Regions from separate parts of the Pedobacter endophyticus genome, predicted to be linked through region 2. Evidence: riboswitches for the same ligand, from Rfam matches in the RefSeq annotation. Region 2 holds a riboswitch; the other holds the start of a gene.
What was found. Region 2 has a riboswitch for S-adenosylmethionine ahead of IZT61_RS00725 (O-acetylhomoserine aminocarboxypropyltransferase/cysteine synthase family protein). Riboswitches for the same ligand answer to the same signal wherever they lie in the genome.

Region 1 (11,492 bases), 2.5 Mb from region 2:
ATCGCCTTTCGTTTCAGGGTTCATCAAGGTGCTGCAAACGGTTACACTTCTCGATGCATCCAAAACGTGTATAGCGGGACCTGAATAATTTGGCGCCACTTTTACGGCGGCATGAATGCGGGATGTGGTTGCGCCGCCAATAATTAACGGTATGGTGAAGCCTTCGCGTTCCATTTCCTTGGCAAAATGAACCATTTCATCCAGCGATGGCGTAATTAATCCGCTTAAACCAATAATATCGGCATTAATTTCTTTGGCTTTTTTGATGATATCTTGCGCAGGAACCATCACGCCCATATCTACAATCTCGAAGTTGTTACAGGCAAGCACTACGCCTACGATATTTTTTCCGATATCATGAACATCACCTTTTACTGTAGCCATCAGCACTTTCCCTGCGGATGAATTTTGATCCTGATCGGGGTTGTCTAACTTTTCTTGTTCGATGAAAGGAAGCAGGTAAGCCACGGCCTTTTTCATTACACGGGCCGATTTTACCACTTGGGGCAGGAACATTTTGCCAGCGCCAAATAAATCGCCAACGATGTTCATACCATCCATCAATGGGCCTTCAATTACCTGAATAGGCCGGGCATATTTCTGGCGTGCTTCTTCCACATCGTCGTCTAAATACTCCACCAAACCCTTTACCAGCGAATGGGATAATCTTTCTTCAACGGTGCCTTTTCGCCATTGTTCATCTTTAACAATTTCTTTTCCTTTGGATTTTACCGTTTCGGCATATTCAACCAAACGTTCGGTTGCATCATCTCTGCGATTCAGCAGTACATCTTCAACCCGCTCCAAAAGCTCGGGCGGAATTTCCTGATAAACCTCTAACATTCCGGCATTTACAATGCCCATATCTAAACCTGCCCGGATAGCATGGTAAAGAAATGCGGAGTGCATCGCTTCGCGAACCACATTATTTCCCCTAAAAGAGAATGATATGTTGGAAACGCCACCACTCACTTTCGCGTGAGGCAGGTTTTCTTTAATCCAACGGGTGGCGTTAATAAAGTCGACAGCATAGTTATTATGCTCCTCCAGTCCGGTGGCAACGGTTAAGATGTTCGGATCGAATATAATGTCTTCTGGCGGGAAACCAATTTCATTTACTAAAATATCGTAGCTGCGTTTACAGATTTCTATCCTTCGTTGATAGTTGTCTGCCTGCCCTTGCTCATCAAACGCCATTACCACAACTGCTGCGCCGTATTGCATAATTTTGCGGGCACTCTCACGGAACTTTTCTTCGCCTTCTTTTAACGAAATAGAGTTTACGATCCCTTTTCCCTGCAAACATTTTAAGCCGTTTTCAATCACCGACCACTTAGAGGAGTCGACCATGATGGGTAGCTTGGCAATATCCGGCTCGGAAGCAATTAAGTTTAAAAACTTAGTCATAGCGGCTTCCGAATCGAGCATCCCCTCATCCATGTTCACATCGATAATCTGTGCGCCTCCCTCTACTTGTTGTAAGGCCACGGCAAGTGCCGCTTCATAATCGCCGCTTAAAATAAGCTTAGAAAACTTGGGCGATCCGGTGATGTTCGTTCGCTCTCCAACGTTCACAAAAATGCTGTCGGGCTTAATGGTTACGGGCTCAAGGCCGCTCAACCTCATGTATGGCTCTATAGTTGGCAACTTTCTTGGCGCCGCTTTTTTGGCGTTATTGGCGATACAACCAATATGCTCTGGGGTGGTACCGCAGCAGCCGCCGACAATATTCACAAATCCGGAAGCGATAAAATCATCAACCAGATGAGCGGTTTCATGCGGTTGTTCATCGTAGGCACCGAACTCGTTTGGTAAGCCTGCATTTGGATAGGCCGATACATAACAGCCCGCTTTTGCAGCCAGTTCTTCAATATGTGGGCGCATTTCTTTTGCACCCAAGGCACAGTTAAAACCAATACTTAAGGGTTTAGCGTGCATTACAGAGTTTAAAAAAGCCTCTGCAGTTTGGCCAGACAAGGTTCTACCAGACGCATCGGTAATGGTTCCTGAAATCATGATCTCAAGTTTTCTTCCGATTACCTCTTCATATTTTTTTATGGCAACAATGGCCACTTTGGCATTCAGCGTATCGAAAATTGTTTCGATTAACAGCACATCGGAACCCCCATCTACCAGGCCGCGAACCTGCTCGTAATAAGCGGCCTCAAGCTCGTCGAAATAAACCGCCCTAAAACCGGGATCGTTTACATTTGGCGACATGGACAGCGTGCGGTTGGTTGGGCCTATCGCACCTGCTACAAAGCATTTTCTATCCGGATTGGCCGCCATAAATTCCGTAGCCGCCTCTTTGGCAACACGAGCGCCTTCGTAGCTGAGTTCGTAAGAAAGATCTTCCATTTGGTAATCAGCCATCGAAATTCTTTGCGTACTGAAGGTATTGGTTTCGATAATATCAGCACCTGCCGCTAAATATTCAAGATGTATCGCCTTGATAATATCAGGACGTGTAATGTTGAGCAAATCATTATTGCCCTTCACATCGCATGGATGATTTTTAAACCTTTCGCCCCTAAAATCTTCTTCTGTTAAAGTATAGCGTTGAATCATAGTGCCCATTGCACCATCAATTACTAAAATACGCTTTTCTAATTCTTCTCTTATACTCATTTGATTTTTTAGATGTGAGATATGAGATGTGAGATAAGAGAAGCAAGTTCCATATCTATTGTCTCAAATCATGTGAGATTGGAAACAGTCATTACAAGATTGGAGTAGACGCATAACCGTCTCAATCTCAAATCTATTGTCTCAAATCTCCCCTCAAAAATGCTTATTTAAAAAGTTGGTACGAGAATCGTAATCCTAAACTTATCTGTTCCCGCTATTTGCAGAATAGAATTTAGCACCTTGTGTGGCACAGGTTGCTAAGACTTCGTTGGGTCTAATCCCTCCGTCTTTCTTAATAAGCACACAAAAATGCAACAAAGCAACATCAATTCCAAAAATTATCGGTCGCTAGCCAAATAAAATTACAAAGGCCGTGCAAAACTGTGCAACGTTTGAAATATTGTTTTGTTTACCAGGGAGCTTAGGCCCATCGACCCGTCATTTCGAGCGCCCGCCCAACGTCGTTTAGTTAAGGAAAAAACAAAAAACATTGTCACCCTGAGCATTTCAGCTGGAGTTTATCTTGAGCGTAGACGAAAGACTCAATACAGGCTTAGTCGAAGGGCGATGTTTATTTGTTTTTTCCTACAGAAAGGGTCTTCGACTGAGTTTATCTTGAGCATTTCGACTACGCTCAATACAAGCTCAAGTCGAAAGGCTCAGATCCGATAGCTATCGGATGACACCCGTCGAGCTTACCTGTGCTGGTCGAGATTTCCAATCTCGACCCAAATAACGCTGGATTTAAAATCCAGAGCTAGACGAGTCAGGATTACAAATCTGATTAGCGGATCCACTAGCCGATCCCCCAAAAACACAAAGGCCACGCAAATTGCGTGGCCTTTGAAATACTGTTTTGTTACTTTGATTACTTTCTGCTTCCGAAGATGCGTAAAAGGAATAAAAAGATATTTAAGAAATCAAGATATAACGATAAAGCAGCAACAATAGCCATTTTTTTAGATTCTACCTGAAGCACTTGCTCGCCACTAGCTTCAATTCCCTGACCAATTCGCTTAATCTTTTGCACATCGTAAGCTGTTAAAGCTGTAAAAATGGCAATACCAATATAGGCCATAAACAAGCTGAACTGTTCGCTTTGAATAAAGAAATTTATTACACTTGCGATAACCAAGCCAATTACGCCAACCATTAAAATCGGGCCAAACTTACTTAAATCAATATTGGTGGTATATCCCATAAAGGCCATAATTCCAAATATTCCTGCGGCACCGGCAAAACAACTTACGATAGAACCCGAGGTATAGGTAAGCAATATAAAACTTAAACTAACTCCTGTTAATACAGAATAAAGTACAAAAACACCTATTAAAGCAGGCAATGACAATCGGCTGAGGCCAAATCCCATTAAAAGGACTAAACCTAGTGGAGCAAACATAGCTATGTAGCCGAAAATTGACATACCAACTTTCCCTGTAGATGGATTAATGGTTAAAAGGTATTGCATTAATTGCTCATTAGTTCCAAAAACATAAGCGGCAGCGGTTGATAAACTTAATGCCACAAACATCCATAAGAAAACGTTGGCAAAGAATTTTCTCGAAACAGAATTTTCTTGTACGAAAACACTGTTGTTTTGATATTGATAATTTTGTTGATCCATTTTTTTATTGTGTATTAAATCTTATAAAGATAAAAAAATTAGTTTAATCTTTTTGTCAATAGTTCTTCAACTTTTTTAAAGATCTGCACGGGTTTCAAGGTTCTCCAGGGCAGATGATCAAAGGCGCCTCCAAAATTGATGAAATAATCGATGTTGTTATCCCTGAATTCTGAAATTACGTGCTCCTGAAAATTAATACCTACAATCCAGCCTTCTTCGATCTCCTGAAACCATTCTTCGTAGTAACTATCATCTGAAGCGTGAAAATTAAGTACATTTTCGCCAATCAATATAAACTTGGTAATCCCTTCGTCTATCATTAGCTCCAGTATATCGCGTTTCAGCAACATAATATCGTTATTTATGGCATCGTTCCATTCTCCTATAAATTCAATAATCGCATATCCCCGATCGTAATCTGCAAAAAGCACTTTCAAATACAAGGTGTTCGATCCAAATTCGTCCCATTGTGGATGCAGCAGGAAGTTATAGATCTGCTTATCGAAATAAAGTTCAGAATATTCGATATTATAAAATGGCGAACGTTCATCTTCAGAAGAGGTGTAATCATCTCTCCATTGGTAATATGGCTCTATTTCGTGCATAAGGATGATGTTGGATTGATGAATTGCGGAAATCTAAAATCGTAATTGTACAATCGTAAATTAATTTAATGTTGCCCGGCTTCCACCGCTTTACGCACACTTCCGTATTGGTTTAACAGATCAGCTGCCTCATCGTACCCAATATTCAGTTCATCAGCTACCATTTGTGTGCCGCGATCAACCAGTTTATTATTTGTTAACTGCATATCGACCATTTTATTGCCAACCACGCGACCCAACTGCACCATTACAGTGGTACTCAGCATGTTTAAAACCAATTTCTGTGCCGTTCCCGATTTCATTCTTGTAGATCCTGTAATAAATTCAGGTCCTACAACCACTTCAACAGGGAAATCAGACTCGGCCGCAATTGGTCCTCCGGTATTGCAAACGATACAACCCGTTAAAATGCCATGTTTACGGGCAGTGTTTAAGCCACCAATTACGTAAGGTGTGGTGCCCGATGCAGCTAATCCAACAAGGCAATCTTTTTCATTGATATCAAACTCCTGAAGATCTTTCCAGGCTTGCTCAGCATCATCTTCGGCAAATTCTACTGCTTTTCTAATGGCGGTATCGCCACCTGCAATAATTCCAACTACCCAGTCAAACGGAACGCCATAGGTTGGCGGACATTCGGAGGCATCAACTACTCCTAAACGGCCACTTGTGCCTGCGCCAATGTAAAAAAGACGCCCGCCTTTTTTCATTCTATCGGCCACCGCCGAAGTTAATCGCTCTATTTGAGGCAATGATTTCTCAACGGCATAAGCTACAGTCTTGTCTTCGTTATTAATGCCCTGCAAAACCTCTAAAACCGACATTTGCTCAATGTCGTTATAATTTGATTCTTGCTCGGTTACTCTGTTCATAAATTTAATTTTGATAAAATTCGGTAAATTCTTTTAAAAACAATCTTAAAAACTCAAAATTGTGCACCACAAAATTCTGAGCCGCGATTTCGGCGGTTAATTTATGTTAAAAATTATAAACAAAAGACATAAATGTGCAGTTAAAATATAAGCAACCCACTTATTTTCATAAATTTGCATCAACGCCGATGAAAAAAAATACCCGTAATAATATACTCATTGCCTTAAGCTATTCTGTAATTTTAATAGTGGGCATGGTATTAGGTATTAAATTCATCAAAGACCAGGGTTTTGGCGTTAAACGAAGTCCACAGCTGGCCAGCAACAGCGATGGCAAACTCGAGGAGATTCTCCATATCATCAACAAAAACTATGTAGATGACATTAACACCGACTCTTTACAAAACCTGCCAATTGACAGCGTTTTGCATCAGCTTGACCCGCATAGTGTTTACCTGCCCCCTACCGATGCACAAGACATGACCGATAACCTGGAAGGGAATTTTGAGGGCGTTGGTATAGAATATTACATGCTTAATGATACAATGATGGTTACCGGCGTTGTTAAAGACGGGCCGGCATCGCAAGCAGGAATAAAACTTGGCGATAAGATTATTAGCATAGATACATTTGTAGTAAGTGGCAGAAACCTACCAAAAGAGCAGTTAACGGGCCGTTTTAGAGGCAAGGCCGGTAGCGGCGTAAGTGTAAGCCTCATTCATAACGGCGCCCAGGCGCCCAGCCGCTTAATGGTAACACGGGGCAAGGTAAACATCAGCAGTATTGATGCGGCCTATATGATCAATAATGAAACAGGCTACATCCGCATCAGTAAATTTGGTGCGAATACAGATAACGACTTTTCGAGTGCCGCCAATAGTTTAAAAGCAAGGGGAATGAAAAAGCTCATTCTCGATTTACGCGATAATGGCGGTGGGTATTTTTCTGCAGCTACAGGTTTAGCCGACCAGTTTTTGCCCGAGAACAAATTGATTGTTTATACCCAGGGCAAGCACGAGCCACGCACCGACTACTTTTCTACTGGTACCGGAACTTTTCAAACCGGCAAATTGGCCATACTCATTAATGAAAACACCGCCTCGGCAAGTGAAATTGTTGCGGGCGCAATACAGGATTTGGGCAGGGGCATTATTGTTGGCCGCCGATCGTTTGGAAAGGGCTTGGTGCAAGAGCAATTTGCCTTTGGCGATGGTTCGGCACTTAACTTAACCATTGCACGATATTACACGCCATCGGGCAAAAGCATCCAAAAATCTTACAAAAAAGGCTACGATGTTTACAAGCATGAGCTTGATGAAAGGATGATAAACGGAGAGCTTACCGGCGATCATAACTCATTTCAAGATTCGGTAGAGAAAACAGAGGGCGTTAACATTCAACGTAACAACAAAATAAAACCAAGTGGTGGTATTCAGCCCGATATTTTTGTAAAGCTCGATACCATGGGCTACAATAAATTCTATGCAAACCTGGTGAGCAAAAAAGTACTCTCCGATTATGTTTTTAATGTACTAACTAGCAAATACAGCGCAAGCTTTGTTGAGCAAAATGTGAATACTTTTGTTTTAGGCGATAATGATTTTAAAGATTTTATCGGTTTTATTCAACGCAAAAACATGCCGATAGACCGCTACCAATTGTACAGTGCCAGGAGTGTAATTTTAAACGATTTAAAAGCGCTACTTTGTAGATATTATATGGGCGATGTTGGCTATTATAAAGCAGTAAATCAAACAGATAACGCAGTAAAGCAAGCGCTTCTTAACCTGCAATAGCGCCGGGTTTATCTTTTTTTTGGCGGGCGCATGGAGGTTTAGCTTTTGGCTGCGCTGGTAAAACGCAGAATGCCTTCGTCTAGCATCTTGTATCAACATCGAAGCCACAAAATATCAATCCAAAATTGTTTTTCATCACAGCTAATCAATAGAAATAAATATGAAAATAATTATTGTTGGCGCAACCGGAACACTGGGAAAAAGGGTGACTGAAGCCTTTGCCAAAGAACATGAAGTTGTTCGGGTAGGCAATACACAGGGCGACATACAAATCGACATTACCAACGAAACATCGATAAAGGCAATGTTTGAACAAGTTGGCGCATTCGATGCCCTGATTAGCACCAGCGGGAAGGGCCCATTTTTGCCCTTAAACGAAATGACCGGCGAGGCGTTTAAAACCGGTTTGTTAGATAAGTTGTTAGGTCAGGTAAACCTGGTACTTATCGGCCAGCACTACATTAACAAGGGTGGCTCATTCACGTTAACATCGGGCATATTGGCCGATTACCCATTTGCTGCCGGGTCGGCCCTGAGCGCTGCAAATGGCGGCCTTAATGCATTTGTTATGGCGGCGGCGGCCGAGCTAACAAACAATGTGCGCCTGAATGTGGTAAGCCCCAACGTTGTTGAAGATTCGCCAGCTTATTTCGATTCTTTTCCAGGCGAAACGCCCGTTGCAATGGACAGGGTGGTTAGCGCATTTAAGAAAAGCGTTCTAGGTATAGCCACGGGACAAGTAATCAGAGTTTATTAGCACGAAAAAGGCCATTGCGAAGTCTTTCGAGATATGATAGAAACAGAAAAGCTCATTTTAAGACCGCTTACGCATAACCAGCTGGCAAAGTACATTAATGACGACAATTCGCTGGAAGAAGAATTCGGTCTTTTGCGTAGCATGAAGCATATTTCGCCATCGTTACAAAATGCGCTAAAGAAGAGCATTTTGCCCGGGGTGTTAAGCAATGATCACGATTACTTTTACCATACCTTGTGGGCGATTATAGCTAAGCCGGATCGGAAAATAGTTGGCGACATTTGTTTTGTTGGCGAACCCGATTCAAACGGCGAAATAGAAATTGGTTACACCACTTATGAAGAATTTCGTGGAAGGGGATTTATGACGGAAGCCGTAGGCCGATTGCTCGACTGGGCAAGGGAGCAGCCGGAGGTTAAGTCTGTTTTCGCCTCAACTGAGAAAGAAAACACTGCGTCGTACGCCATATTACAAAAAAACAACTTTATCTATCTTGGCGATGTTGATGGAATGATGACCTGGAAAATCGAATTGAAGTAATTTAAATCCCTTGTGTTCGTTTGCATTAAAAGCAATCATTTTTTATTTTTTTAGCCCCAACCGTTAAACTTAATGCCATGCACTACCTTTTTTCTTTTTTACTTTGTTTATCCAGTCTTGTTTCTTTCTCGCAAAACCCTAAAATAAAAATCAAACATTTAACAGGCGATTTGTACACCTACACCACATACAATACCTATAAAGGCGCTGTAACCGATGCCAATGCGGTGTATCTGGTTACCAATAAAGGCGTTGTGGTGATTGATGCGCCGTGGGATGCCACGCAGTTCGAGCCGTTTTTAGATTCCATTCAAGCCAGACACCATCAAAAAGTAGTATTGGCCATTGCCACACATTCGCACGGCGACCGGGCTGGTGGCCTGGCATTTTTTAAAAGTAAGGGCATAAGCACATACACGAGCAAATTGACCGACGAAATTCTGAAAGCCAGCAAAGCGCCTCGTGCAGCTCATACTTTTGCCAACGATACTACTTTTACTGTAGGCCAGTATAAAATAAACACTTACTACGCGGGTAAGGGGCATACAAAAGATAATCTGACCATTTGGTTTCCAAAAGATAAGGTCTTATTTGGGGGTTGCCTGATAAAAAGCACCAGGGCAACGGATTTGGGTTATATTGCAGAGTCGGACTTAGCTGCATGGCCAAAAAGCATTGAAAAGTTAAAGCAAAAATACCCCGACACGAAGTTTGTTGTTACAGGACACGATGCCTGGGGAAATAGGGAATCGTTAGCTTATACCCAAAAGCTGTTGAGGGAGAAAAAGTAACCAAACTCGCTTTTATCAAAACGCCGAAATAATTCGGGCTGTTAAAGCGCAATTTCAAACAGACTTAAGCTAATTCCTTCATAGTGTTTCGGCAGCCCTTCCGTTTTTTCCATTGTAACTACCCCAACATAATCAAAGCCGCAGCTGGTGTAATATGCTAAGAGCTTTTCATTATCCGCCCAGGTGTCCATTCTGATAAATTTGATATCGTTTTTTCGGGCGAAGTCTCTGGCCCATTTGATAATTTCCTTTACAAAAGAATATCCCCTAAACTCGGGATGAGTTACAATTCGGTGGATATAAATCAAATCATGATCACGCGCTCCCCAAATCAACTCATCGTTAAATGTAACTGCAAATACACAAGCCGCCACTCCATCGACCAAAATTTTATATTGCCTGTTCTCGGCAATCTCAGTTTCTACAAGCGCCCGACTAAAGCCCTGCCAATGTTTGTTAAACACCTTTTTTTGATGCGCAATAGCCATGTCGTAAAACTCGAAAATAGTATCAATGTCAGCTGCCCTGCTATTTTGTACTTTTAATTGCATGAAGCAAAGGTAAGGGTATTTTTGTGCTGCGAGAGGAAGGTGAACAGAGATTTTATAAAGTTTAGTGCCAGCTTTCGGACTGAGGAGAAGTTGCACCGTCGTTGCCTACCCGTTGGATCGGGCAGCGCTACCACTGACGTTCCAGTTCCGTCTTTGCGAAATCGATTTTTCATCGATTGAAGCAATCTCTATCGTAAACAGATTGCTTTGGCTGAGTTTATCTTGAGCATTTCGACTACGCTCAATACAAGCTCAAGCCGAAAGGCACAGGCCGGCCTCGCTACAGCATAGCCCTTTTGGGGCAATGATTACTCGGTGAAAAACCTGTCATCCCAACTCGTCTGTTCCTCTAAAAAGCGATGAAAATAGAATGCTGTAAAACCAAAAAGAGATGTCAAGCTTTTAAAGCTTGACATCTCTTAACCAATCAATTACCGCTAACTTCGGCTTACTTTTGTCTGAAGAAAATCTGGATTGGTGCACCAGCAAAGTCAAAGCTTTCTCGCAGTTTATTTTCGATAAAACGCTTATATGGGTCTTTAATGTATTGCGGCAAATTACAGAAGAATGCAAACATTGGCGAGGTGCCATTAATTTGGGTAATGTATTTGATCTTAATGTGCTTACCTTTCAATGCCGGCGGTGGAAATTTCTCAATCAGCGGCAACATTACATCGTTTAATTTAGACGTTGGGATTTTTTTACTGCGATTGTGGTAAACCTCTAAAGCGGCCTCTATTGCTTTAAAGATCCGTTGTTTATTTAAAACAGAAGTAAAGATGATCGGCACATCGGTAAAAGGCTTAATACGCTCTTTAATCTGCTCTTCAACTGCTTTCATGGTGTGGGTATTCTTTTCGATCATATCCCATTTGTTCACCAATATTACGATACCTTTTTTGTTCTTTTCGGCCAAATGGAAGATGTTGATGTCCTGACTTTCGATCCCATCCTGGGCATCGATCATAAGCACTACCACATCAGCTTCTTCAAGCGCCTTAATGGTACGCATTACTGAGTAAAACTCTAAATTTTCCTTTACTTTCGTCTTTTTTCTAAGCCCCGCAGTATCAATCAGCATAAACTCATGCCCGAACTGGTTGTAGTGAATTTTGATCGAATCGCGGGTTGTGCCAGCATTTGCGGTTACAATGTTCCGTTCCTTACCAATGAGTGCGTTTACCAGCGACGATTTACCTACATTGGGCCTTCCGGCAATGGTAATTTTTGGCAACTGATTTTCCTCTTCTGGCTCATCCTCAAAATTTTTGACCACTTCATCCAACAACTCGCCCGTTCCAGAACCCGTCATCGACGAAAGTGGAAAT
Region 2 (11,492 bases):
CGTTGTGAACTTTCATTGCACAGCCATTTACCCGATAAGTTAAATTGTCGATATCCATTTTATTTAAATTAACGGAATGAAAGACTACAACAACGCGGGATTATATTTTCAGGCTTACAGTTAAAAAAATCAATACCCAATTCGTTCAATTTCTTTTTGCATTTGTAAGATACTCACATTATCCTGAAAATCCGGCTAAAGGAAGAATATTTAGTTAATTAATTCATTTTGGCTTTTGAAACCTATGCTTTATCATGGACATCCTTAAATCTTTCAAATCCTGCTCAAATAAATAAGGTTAGCATCATCCGATGCTAACCTTATAAACCTAAACTTAAACTATTATGAAACCTGCGTCAGTTATCAATCAAACTTACTTTCAACAAGCTGTCGCAAGCTTCATAACCATTTTCCTAAACTAAACTATTATGAAAAACCCTCTTTCGAGAATATCCTATTTACGATACCGAAATTTCTCTGTGTTGTAATTTCGAATCGTCTTTTTTGCTGATATTGATGCTTAAAATACCATCTTTATATTCAGCAGTAATTTTGTCACCGTCAGCTGTTTCTGGCAAGTTAAATGATCTTGCAAATGAGCTATAATCAAATTCTTTGCGGGTAAAATCTTTAGCTGTCGCAGTTTCTTCTTTTTTAACTTCTGCCCAAACAGAAAGCGTATCTTTTTTTAGGTTGATTTGAAAATCTTCTTTCTTTAAACCCGGTGCGGCCAACTCAATTACGTACGCTGTTTCGTTTTCGTAAATATTTACATTTGGCGATTTGTCAACCATTTTATTTTTAGTTATTGCATCGCTAAACAATGAATCGAAAACATTGTTAAAGTAAGGAGCTGTGTTACGGGTTCTGTTGTTAAAATTTACAAGTGTCATATCTCTGGTTTTTTTAATTTTTAATTGATATTATCCCTTATTCAACTTACATACCAAAGCGAAAACATATGATTTTTAAGACATTTTGGCAAAAAAAGCAAACCATAAAAGACAAATTGGCAGAAACCAGAGCTTTTTCAGACGAATTCAACTATAAAACGAACATCCATCTCCGCTTTGTAGATTTCGATTTAATGGGGCATGTGAACAATTCTGTTTATTTTACCTATCTGGAAATCGCCCGTTCGAAGTACTGGGAGGAGATTGTGAAATGGGACTGGAAGAAAACCGGGATTGTGATTGCGCATGCAGAACTGGATTACATTTTACCTATCGTAATGGGCGATAAAATTGCCGTACATGTAAAAACGTCGAGGATTGGCAATACGAGCTTCGATCTGGATTACCAAATTGTGAAGCTAAAAGGCACTGAAGAAGTGATTTGCAGCAAGGGCAAAACCGTTTGCATCGCCGTTGATTATACCACTAACAGACCAACGGCAATACCCGAAACGGCTAAGCAGAAAATGCTGGGGTTTGAGCAATTGCAATAATCAAAGAAGAGGCTGTATCGAACAGTCGACTTTTTCCTCCCAAAGGGATGCCTACAGTACAAAGGGATCCCATTGCATAAATTTCCCTTCCAAATTAATTTTGCCTTGCGGTTCCTAACCTCTCCCTATCAACGTTTGGGTTAAAAGCAATGCCTTTGCTTTCCCTCTCCTCGAGGAGAGGGATGTACAGACAGAACAAAAACCAGCGCCATTAAAAGGGAGAGGTTTAAGGCGCCAAATAAAATCCGATAGCTATCCGATCTGAGCTAGGGTGTCGTTTTGCTTTTTGACACAGCCTCTTCTTTAGTCAGGCATTATCTTCCCGGGATTCATTATTCCTTTCGGATCGAACACCTGTTTAATTCCCCGCATAAGGTTCAAATGAATTTCAGAATATTTGATCGGCATAAATTCTTTCTGAACCAGTCCTATTCCATGTTCGCCAGATAAAGTTCCACCCAGCGCAGTGGTCAGTTCAAAAATTTCTGCGATACCGAACTTCAGCTTGTCTTTCCAATCTTGGTCGCTCATTCCGGCCTTAATGATATTTACGTGCAGATTGCCATCGCCGGCATGGCCGTAACACACGCTTTCGAAGCCGTATTTGGCGCCCACTTCTTTAATGCCGTTAATTAATTTGGGTAATGCCGCACGAGGTACAACCGTATCTTCTTCCTTATACACCGAGTTCGATTTTACTGATTCGGCCATCGTTCTGCGCATCCGCCACAACTCTTCTTTTTGCGCTGCTGTATCGGCAAACAAAACTTCGGTACAATTGTGCTCTTCGAGAACGATATTTGCTTTTTCACAATTTTTAAAGATGTCGTCCAAATCGTCGCCATCAAACTCAATCATCAGCAAGGCCGCCACATCATCTTTTAAATCGAACTTAATGTCGTCGAATTTGATTACCCACTCTACGCCTCTCCGCTCCATAAACTCCAGCGCAGACGGCGTAACACCTGCTCTGAAAATTGCCGAAACCGCAGCACAGGCGGCTTCATTTGTACTGAACGACCCCATCATTAAAACAGATTGACTTGGCTTGGGCAAAAGCTTGGTTACGATTTTTGTAACTACGCCCAAAGTTCCTTCCGAGCCGATCATCAGCTGTGTTAAATTATAACCCGAGGCATATTTTAAAGTATTAGCCCCGGTCCAAATAATATCTCCATTGGGCAAAACCACTTCTAAGTTTAAAATATACTCGCGTATCGTTCCGTACTTTACAACCCTCGGTCCGCCGGAGCCGTGCGCCACATTTCCACCAATAAAGCACGAGCCTTTACTACTCGGATCTACCGGGTAAAGGAGCCCTTTTTCGGCCACAGCATTGATAAACTCCTCAGTAATAACGCCTGGCTCAACAGTGGCCTGTAAATTTTCGGTATCGATATCAATAATAGATTTAAATTTCTCCATCGATAAAGAAACACCGCCATAAATCGGCAAGGCTGCACCACTCAAGCCCGTGCCACCGCCGCGGGGCGTTACCGGAACCTGGTATGCGTTGCAGATTTTCAATAAGGCTGAAATATCTTCGGGCGAAGTGGGTTTAACCACCACCTCGGGCTGAAAACGAAGGTCTTCCGTTTCGTCGTGGCTATAATGATCGAGGTTTTCGGCATCCGTAAAAATTTTTTCTTCGCCGATTGCAGCTTTGATCTCTGCTAATATTTCAGCATTTATTTTGGTAAAATTCATTTCTATTTTAATGATGTATAGGACAGTTTAACAAATGAATGCCCGATTTGGCCCGGCATTGGTGGATTTAGCTTTTTGATGCTCACATTTACCGTTTCTACGAAAGGATAAAGCGCAATCACTTTTGAGATCATATTGTTTAAAACCGTTTCTAAAAGCTTTTGAGTGTTTTTCATCTCCTCCTGAATGATGCCGTTCAAATCTTCGTAATTTACGGTTTGGGCGAGCTCATCATCAAAGCTTTTCGGTAAAAACTCGGTTTCCAAATCTACAATAAAATGATTTCCAATAAGTTGCTCTTCTGGATAATATCCGTGTAAGGCAAAACATTTAACATCCTTTAAAGCTACAGTTTGTTTGAATTGGCCCATATCTGTTTTGTGTGGTGCAAAATTAAATTTTTATTCATGAATATAAGGCCCATTGTTGTAAATTGTTACCTTTGAAATGAACGTGATTCTTTAACCAGATAAACGAAACTAAATGAGCAAATCAGTAAAAAAAGACCTTTACGAGGCACCGGATTACTATTTATTGGATGAACTGTTAACTGATGAGCATAAACTCATTCGCGCAACAGCAAGAGAATGGGTAAAGAAAGAGGTAAGTCCGGTTATTGAAGATTATGCTCAAAAAGCTGAGTTTCCGAAACATTTAATCAAAGGATTGGCCGATATTGGTGCTTTTGGCCCCACAATTCCGGTAGAATATGGGGGCGCCGGTCTTGATTATACTGCCTATGGCATCTTGATGCAGGAAATTGAACGCGGCGATTCGGGCATCCGTTCTACAGCCTCCGTTCAGGGCTCGCTGGTAATGTACCCCATTTACGCTTATGGAACGGAAGCGCAGCGCAAAAAATATTTACCAAAGTTGGCCACCGGCGAGTGGATGGGTTGTTTCGGCTTAACCGAGCCGGATCATGGCTCAAATCCCGGCGGCATGGCCACCAATATTAAAGATGCTGGATCGCATTATATTTTAAACGGCGCCAAAATGTGGATCAGCAACGCCCCTTTCGCCGATATCGCCGTTGTTTGGGCAAAGGATGAAGCGGGAAAAATTAGAGGAATGGTAGTTGAGCGTGGAATGGAAGGTTTTTCTACCCCGGAAACGCATAACAAATGGAGCTTGAGGGCATCGGCAACCGGTGAATTAGTTTTTGATAACGTTCAAATTCCTAAAGAAAATGTTTTTCCTGAAATTAGCGGACTCAAAGGCCCGCTGGGCTGCCTTAACCAAGCTCGCTATGGTATTGCCTGGGGTGCGCTCGGCGCCGCAATGGATTGCTACGATACGGCGCTACGCTACGCTAAAGAAAGGGTACAGTTTGGCAAACCGATCGGCGGATTTCAATTGCAACAGAAAAAGCTGGCCGAAATGGTTACCGAAATTACCAAGGGGCAGTTATTGGTTTGGCGTCTGGGCGTCCTTAAAAGTGAAAACCGAGCTACAGCCGAACAAATATCGATGGCAAAACGAAACAGCGTAGAAATTGCGCTGGATATTGCCAGAAACGCCCGCCAAATGCTCGGCGGAATGGGAATTACAGGCGAATATTCAATTATGCGACATATGATGAACCTCGAGTCGGTGGTAACTTACGAGGGAACGCACGACATACACTTATTAATTACCGGAATGGATATCACCGGATTAAATGCTTTTAAATAAAACATGATAAAAAAAATTACACTCTCAACCATCCTTACCATTTTTACAGTTCTTTTAAGCTTTGCCGGAAACGGCAAAGTAAACATCAATAAGCAACTGCCCAGTTGGTTGCAAAAAGTTGATGTGATCAACAAGAAACCGCCTTATAAGAACATTCAAGACGGTTATTATATTTTTCTTTTCGAAAGACAAAACAACCTTGAAACGAAAGAACATTATACGCACATCATAAGAGAAATCAGTAATTCGAGCGGCGTTCAAAATGGTTCCGAAATTTCTGTGTCCTACGATCCAAGTTACGAAAAGCTAATTTTCCACAAACTTGTAGTTTGGCGGGCGGGCAAGCCAATCAACAAGCTGGTTTCCGAGAATTTCAAAATCCTGCAAAATGAAGAAGAACTTTCACGCTTTATTTACAGCGGTTTATTCACCGCTTATTTAATTCTTGATGACATTAGAAAAGGTGATAGGATCGAATACGCCTATACCACGCAAGGGAGTAATCCGGTATTTCCAAAATACGCTAGTACGATCTATTTTGAAGGAAATAGCCAGATTGTTAATGTTTATAACAACATTATCTTCGATCCGAACAGAAAGATGAGGACCAAAACCTTTAACGACACTCCGGTTTTAAATAAATCTGTTGTAAACGGATTAAATGTTTTCGAATGGCAAAACACAATGTCCAAAACATATCCCGATCAGGATTTTGTACCTTCATCTTACAACCCCTTTGCCCGCGTTCAAATTTCTGAATACCAGAGTTGGGAGGAAGTTGTAGACTGGGGCTTAAGCATTCAAAATTTCGATATCAAAAACACAACACTTCTCAATAACAAAATTGCTGATTTGAAGTCGAAATCAAAAGGAAATAAAGAGAAGTACTTAGAACTTGCAACGAGGTTTGTCCAAGATGAAATTAGGTACATGGGTATAGAGATGGGAGAATATTCTAATCGCCCAAATACGCCTGACAAAGTCTTAAATCAACGGTATGGCGACTGTAAGGATAAATCCAATTTGCTTTGTTACCTACTTAAAGCTAATGGAATTGATGCCTATTCTGTATTTATTGATACGTACCTCAATAACGAAACGGCGAAGCTTCTGCCCAGTCCAAATGTATTTAACCACGAAACATTAGTTGTTGAGCTCAACGACAGAAAAGTTTACATCGATCCAACTATATCCAATCAAAGAGGTCCTATTTTCGACAATTATTATCCATATACCGCAAAAGTTTTGGTCATTAAAAAAGGTGTAAAGGACCTAATAAGCACACCGCGACCAAACTTAGGGAGACTGCACTCCTTTACTGTTTTTAAAGTTGCAGACACCTCAACAAAATCAAAAACAAGCTTCATAATAACTACAACTTATTCAAATAATTACGCAAATACTTTTAGAGACGATTTAAATACTAAAGGTGAAGAAAGTTTGGAAAAATCTTACATAGAATATTATACAAATTTTTATCCCGGCTTGAGCATGAAAGGGCCATTAACAATTAAGGATGATGAGCTGGAAAACGTCATCACGGTAAAAGAGGAATATGAAATAAATAACTTTTGGACAAAGGATGAAAATTTAAAGTCAAAGAAAATAGCTTACTTCTATGGCGACTTGATAAATAACCAAATAAACGACTTGAAAAAGTTTAGAAACGCACCAATGAGTATGCAGTTTCCAAGCACTGTTGAGCAGCAAATAAAAATTATTTTGCCACGAACGTGGAATCTTCAAAACGAAAACTTAACTATTGATGATGAGAATTACAGATTTGTTTACTCAGCAAACGCTAAAAAAGATACCTTAACGTTAAACTACTATTATCAAAGTTTTGTCTCCGCTTTACCACCCATTGCACTTGATAAGTATATAAAAGACAGCAAACAGATTTCGGCTTTACTGAGCTACGGAATTTATTGGGATGGCGATGTAGCTGGTGATTTAGGTGGCCTCGCTGCAATGCCATTTTCAATCGCCATTATTACATTAATTCTTTTCTCTTTTATCGCAATGTATGTCTACACAAGACATACAGCCTACAACCTCGAAGCAATCAAAAACGCACGTAAAATTCAGGGCTGGCTTATCGTTCCGGCAATCGGTATAACGGTTTCGCCAGTAACAATTCTGTTTGCCACATTCAAATTAGAAATTTTTAATCAAGCCATTTGGAGCGCAATGCAAACCAGCGAACATTCAGTTTTTTTCGTTTGGTCGGTAGTTTTGACCGTTATAGTAAATACGATCCTGTTTGTTTCCAGTATCTTTATTCTCATCTCTTTCTATAATCGAAGAGATTTTTTTCCAAAATACTATATTGGATTTTTATGTTTTAACTTCGTAGTATTATCGGCCGATTATTTTGCCAATGCTTATTTAACGAAGATTGTAGCTACCGAGGCTGCAAATGGCACTAACGACCTGGGTTTTCTAGTGGTAAAAGGAATTTTCGCGATAATCTGGATTGTTTATTTCATTAAATCAGATCGGGTTAAGGAAACGTTCGTATTTTCGTACCCCGGTTCCGCATGGCGCATGGCTATGGTTAAAGACCTGAATGAACAGTTTGAAAAAAATGATGGCGCAAATGATGAGCAAGCATTTAACGATAAAGAAATAGTAAAAATTGATGAAAGACTATAAAAAATACACTTACCTGCCAGCTTCTCCCGAAGAAGTTTATTTAGCGCTCACAAAAGATCTCAGCATTAAACTTTGGACAGGTGCCGAAGTAACGTTTGAAGAAAAGCCTGATACCGAATTTTCTTTTTGGGATGGCGATATTGTTGGAAAAAACATTGAGTTTGAAACCAACAAAAAGATTGTGCAACAATGGTACTTTGGCGAAAATAATGAACCATCAATCGTTACTATCAAACTTCATGACGATAAAAAAGGAACATCGTTGGAGTTTAAGCAAACCAACATTCCGGATGAAGATTATAAAGATTTTACCGAGGGCATAGAAGAATATTTTCTTGGTGGGCTCGTCGATTTTTTTGACGAATAAATTCCTAGGTTCAGGAATACTTTGTATCTTGAACCTGTAAATTATCTCTTATTTATTAACGTATGCTCATCCCACGAAACTCCTTTGCGGTTTTAATACTGCTTTTGGCTGTCGTACTCACCTCCTGCGGTGGTATTTCAAGCAACTTACCCGTTTTTTACACGCCCGCGGCAACCTCAAATCACATGTCGTACCTACCAAAGCCAATGATTTCTGACAGCGTGAAAGCCCGAAATTATGTTAGCGCCAGTTTTGCAGATAATACCTTGCCATACGAAACAGGCAGCATGTCGATGGGTTTCGTTAACTACAACCGATCCAATGTAATCGGAAACTTTAACTTTTCGTACGGAGGCTTTGGGTACTTCGGCGGAACATCGGAAGGATATGAAAACACCCGACGTAAAATAAGCGACGATTTCTATCAAAAGGGTGTTGTAGGATTTGGATTGAGAACATCGGCAGGCGTTGCACAAGTGTCGGGCAACACAGAATTTAGGATTTTAAACTGGGAAACAGCGCTTGTTTATGAGGGCGGAAGTTACGCATCGTTCAGAAAAGATTTAAGAGCAAAATCAGATTCATTATCCATTGCATCAAACAAAACAACCCTGTTTACTACGGGCGGATCTACAGAACTCATCTGGCATGGCCGAAAAAACCCCGACAGGCAATATGGCTTCCGGCTGTTCCTCGGCTCTACAATTGGCCTCAAGCGCAATATTAACTACAGCACCGAAAAAATCTCGGGACTCGCGGCCGATTTCTCCTTTTTCATCAAGATCAAAAACGCTTATGGCATCGTTGGCACAGGTTCCAATTTGATGAACAACTCTGGAAAAATTACCATCGGATATGCATTTTAAAACATAAGCCCAATTCATTTGTTCAACTGTAAATTAAAATGATATGAACAGAACAGTTGGAATTGTATTGATTATTGTAGGAATTGCAATGCTCGTTTGGACGGGGTTTTCTTACACCAAAAGAGAAAAAGTTGTTGATGCCGGCCCGATCCAAATTTCGGCAGACAAAGAAAAATCAGTAAACTGGCCTCCGTATGTTGGCGGTATTATTCTGGTGGCGGGGGTTGTAGTGCTTGTTACTTCGAAAAAAAGGTAAGCTCGTTTGTCCCAATGCATTAATTGGTTAGCTAAAGCGTAGGTTATCAGCGCTCTATTATACTTTCTGCATCGCAATTCATATTCAATAGAATCTGGATTGCGATGCTTTTTTATTTCTGGCTCAAAAATAAATCACTCACATTCAACAAATTATTGAAATTTCAGAATTTAATTTTGTCATTCAAAAAATAATTCAGACATTTGAAATATTATTTGGCGGATAGCTGAATAAAAGTCAATCTTAATCGGATTGATTTATAAAGAAGTGGCGAGAGACTGGCTCTGCGACCCACTGGCAACCCTCAGAAAGAGAAGGTGCCAATTCCTGACCGGATAACACGGTGTTATCTGGAGATATAAATTACAACTGATGAAAATATTAAATCTTCAATCGCAAAGCGAGAACAGTTTGAATCCAAAGCAGGTTCGAATTTCCCCTATTTTGTCTATTTATTTTGATATCAAAGCGGTTACTTGTATGTGCTGTTGCATGCAGTAATTTAAAAAATCTTCCTCTATTGTGTTTTCAAATTGGAAGGTCCCAGTAAATTGGGATACGCCCCTGTCTGAACTTACGAAGCATATTTCACTAAGTATTCGGAAGTTCCATCATTCAACAACCACAAATTCAATCATTTAAAATTATGTCAACATCATATAAATTCGAAACGCTACAAATTCATGCCGGCCAGGAAATTGACCCAACAACTGGTTCAAGAGCTGTTCCAATCTATCAAACTACATCTTACGGTTTTAAAAATGCCGAACACGGTGCAAACCTCTTTGCATTAAAAGAATTCGGAAACATTTATACACGGATTATGAATCCTACAAATGATGTTTTCGAAAAACGGATTGCCGCTTTAGAAGGCGGTGTGGCCGCTTTGGCAGTGGCCTCCGGCCAGGCCGCACAGTTTATCGCGTTGAACAATATTTTGGAGGCTGGCGATAGTATCGTCTCTTCGTCGCATATATACGGGGGCACCTATAATCAGTTTAAGGTGGCCTTTAAACGCCTGGGCATTCATGTAGAATTTGCCAATCCTGATGTACCAGAAGAATTTGAAGCGAAGATTACCGAAAAAACAAAGGCCATTTATTTAGAAACGATCGGAAATCCAGCTTTTAGTATCCCCGATTTTGAGAAGATTGCAGCAATTGCCAAAAAATTCGATTTGCCTTTGGTTGTCGATAATACTTTTGGTGCAGCGGGCTACTTATTTAAACCTTTAGAGCACGGTGCAAATATCGTTGTAGAATCGGCCACAAAGTGGATAGGTGGACATGGAACGAGTATTGGCGGCGTAATTGTTGATGGCGGCAATTACAACTGGGGCAACGGAAAGTTTCCGCAGTTCAGCGAACCATCGGCAGGTTACCACGGCCTCGTTTTTAGTGATGTTTTTGGCGTTGATGGTCCTTTCGGAAATATTCAATTCATCATCCGTGCCCGTGTTGAGGGCTTAAGAGATTTAGGTCCTGCGCTTTCGCCATTCAACTCCTTCCTTTTGTTACAAGGATTGGAAACCTTATCGCTCCGCGTTCAGCGCCATGTAGATAACGCCCTTGAATTGGCAACCTGGTTAGAAAACCATCCGGCCGTAAAAGAAGTTTCCTATCCCGGATTGGTCAGCAGCAGCTATAACAGCCTCGCAAAAAAATACCTCAGCAATGGTTTCGGTGCCGTTTTATCGTTCGAGTTAAATGGCAGCAAGGAAAACGCTACAGAACTGATCGACAACCTCAAACTGATTTCGCACCTGGCCAATGTTGGCGATGCAAAAACATTGATCATCCAACCGTCGGCAACTACGCATCAGCAACTAAGTGACGAAGAACAATTGGCCGCAGGTGTTAAACCAAACTCGTTGAGAGTTTCGGTAGGCATTGAACATATAGATGATATAAAAGCCGATTTCGAACAGGCCTTTACTGCAATTGGCGTGGCTTAAACGCATAAATAGCGTAATAATCCTAAACTTTTTGCTTTAAAACCTCTCAATATTCAACATGCAGACTAAAAAAAATAACAGCGCTTCAAATTCTCCCTCCGGAGGCTCAACAGCGACATATACATACCCCAAGCAATTTAAGCTCGAAAACGGGAAAAAGCTTCGCAACCTCGAAATCGCGTATCAAACGTACGGCAAGTTAAACGCCAATAAAGACAATGTGATTTGGGTTTGCCATGCACTTACCGCAAATGCCGATGTTTTTGAATGGTGGGAAGGTTTGTTTGGGCAAAATGCATTATTTAATCCGAAAGACCATTACATTGTTTGTGCAAACGTTTTGGGTTCTAACTACGGCACCACAAATCCGTTGAGCAAAAACCCCGTAACCGGCCTGCCCTATTACCTTTCTTTCCCGCAATTTACCATTCGCGATTTTGTTTCTGCGCATCAACTGTTGGCGAAACATTTGGGCATTAACTTAATTAAACTCTTAATCGGTGGTTCTTTGGGCGGTCAGCAAGCAGTAGAATGGGGAATTATCGAGCCAAATCAGATTGAAAACC

Region 1: linked by a shared signal. The riboswitch ahead of metH (methionine synthase) and the one ahead of IZT61_RS00725 (O-acetylhomoserine aminocarboxypropyltransferase/cysteine synthase family protein) in region 2 are both predicted to bind S-adenosylmethionine.

Annotation. Positions count from the first base shown of each region.
Region 1 is NZ_CP064939.1:2,608,525-2,620,016, forward strand. Features, by position in the region: gene metH (methionine synthase) at 1-2,628, opposite strand, end outside; SAM riboswitch class I at 2,827-2,930, opposite strand; gene IZT61_RS10475 (Bax inhibitor-1/YccA family protein) at 3,497-4,252, opposite strand; gene IZT61_RS10480 (hypothetical protein) at 4,291-4,857, opposite strand; gene murQ (N-acetylmuramic acid 6-phosphate etherase) at 4,923-5,729, opposite strand; gene IZT61_RS10490 (S41 family peptidase) at 5,918-7,525, shown strand; gene IZT61_RS10495 (short chain dehydrogenase) at 7,686-8,282, shown strand; gene IZT61_RS10500 (GNAT family N-acetyltransferase) at 8,316-8,822, shown strand; gene blaB1PEDO (PEDO-3 family subclass B1 metallo-beta-lactamase) at 8,900-9,613, shown strand; gene IZT61_RS10510 (GNAT family N-acetyltransferase) at 9,655-10,164, opposite strand; gene der (ribosome biogenesis GTPase Der) at 10,613-11,492, opposite strand, start outside.
Region 2 is NZ_CP064939.1:155,770-167,261, reverse strand. Features, by position in the region: gene IZT61_RS00775 (GxxExxY protein) at 1-58, opposite strand, end outside; gene IZT61_RS00770 (Hsp20/alpha crystallin family protein) at 459-893, opposite strand; gene IZT61_RS00765 (acyl-CoA thioesterase) at 962-1,447, shown strand; gene IZT61_RS00760 (FAD-binding oxidoreductase) at 1,751-3,154, opposite strand; gene IZT61_RS00755 (dihydroneopterin aldolase) at 3,157-3,525, opposite strand; gene IZT61_RS00750 (acyl-CoA dehydrogenase family protein) at 3,638-4,828, shown strand; gene IZT61_RS00745 (DUF3857 domain-containing protein) at 4,832-7,483, shown strand; gene IZT61_RS00740 (SRPBCC domain-containing protein) at 7,470-7,850, shown strand; gene IZT61_RS00735 (hypothetical protein) at 7,913-8,716, shown strand; gene IZT61_RS00730 (hypothetical protein) at 8,760-8,972, shown strand; SAM riboswitch class I at 9,227-9,337, shown strand; gene IZT61_RS00725 (O-acetylhomoserine aminocarboxypropyltransferase/cysteine synthase family protein) at 9,619-10,926, shown strand; gene IZT61_RS00720 (homoserine O-acetyltransferase family protein) at 10,985-11,492, shown strand, end outside.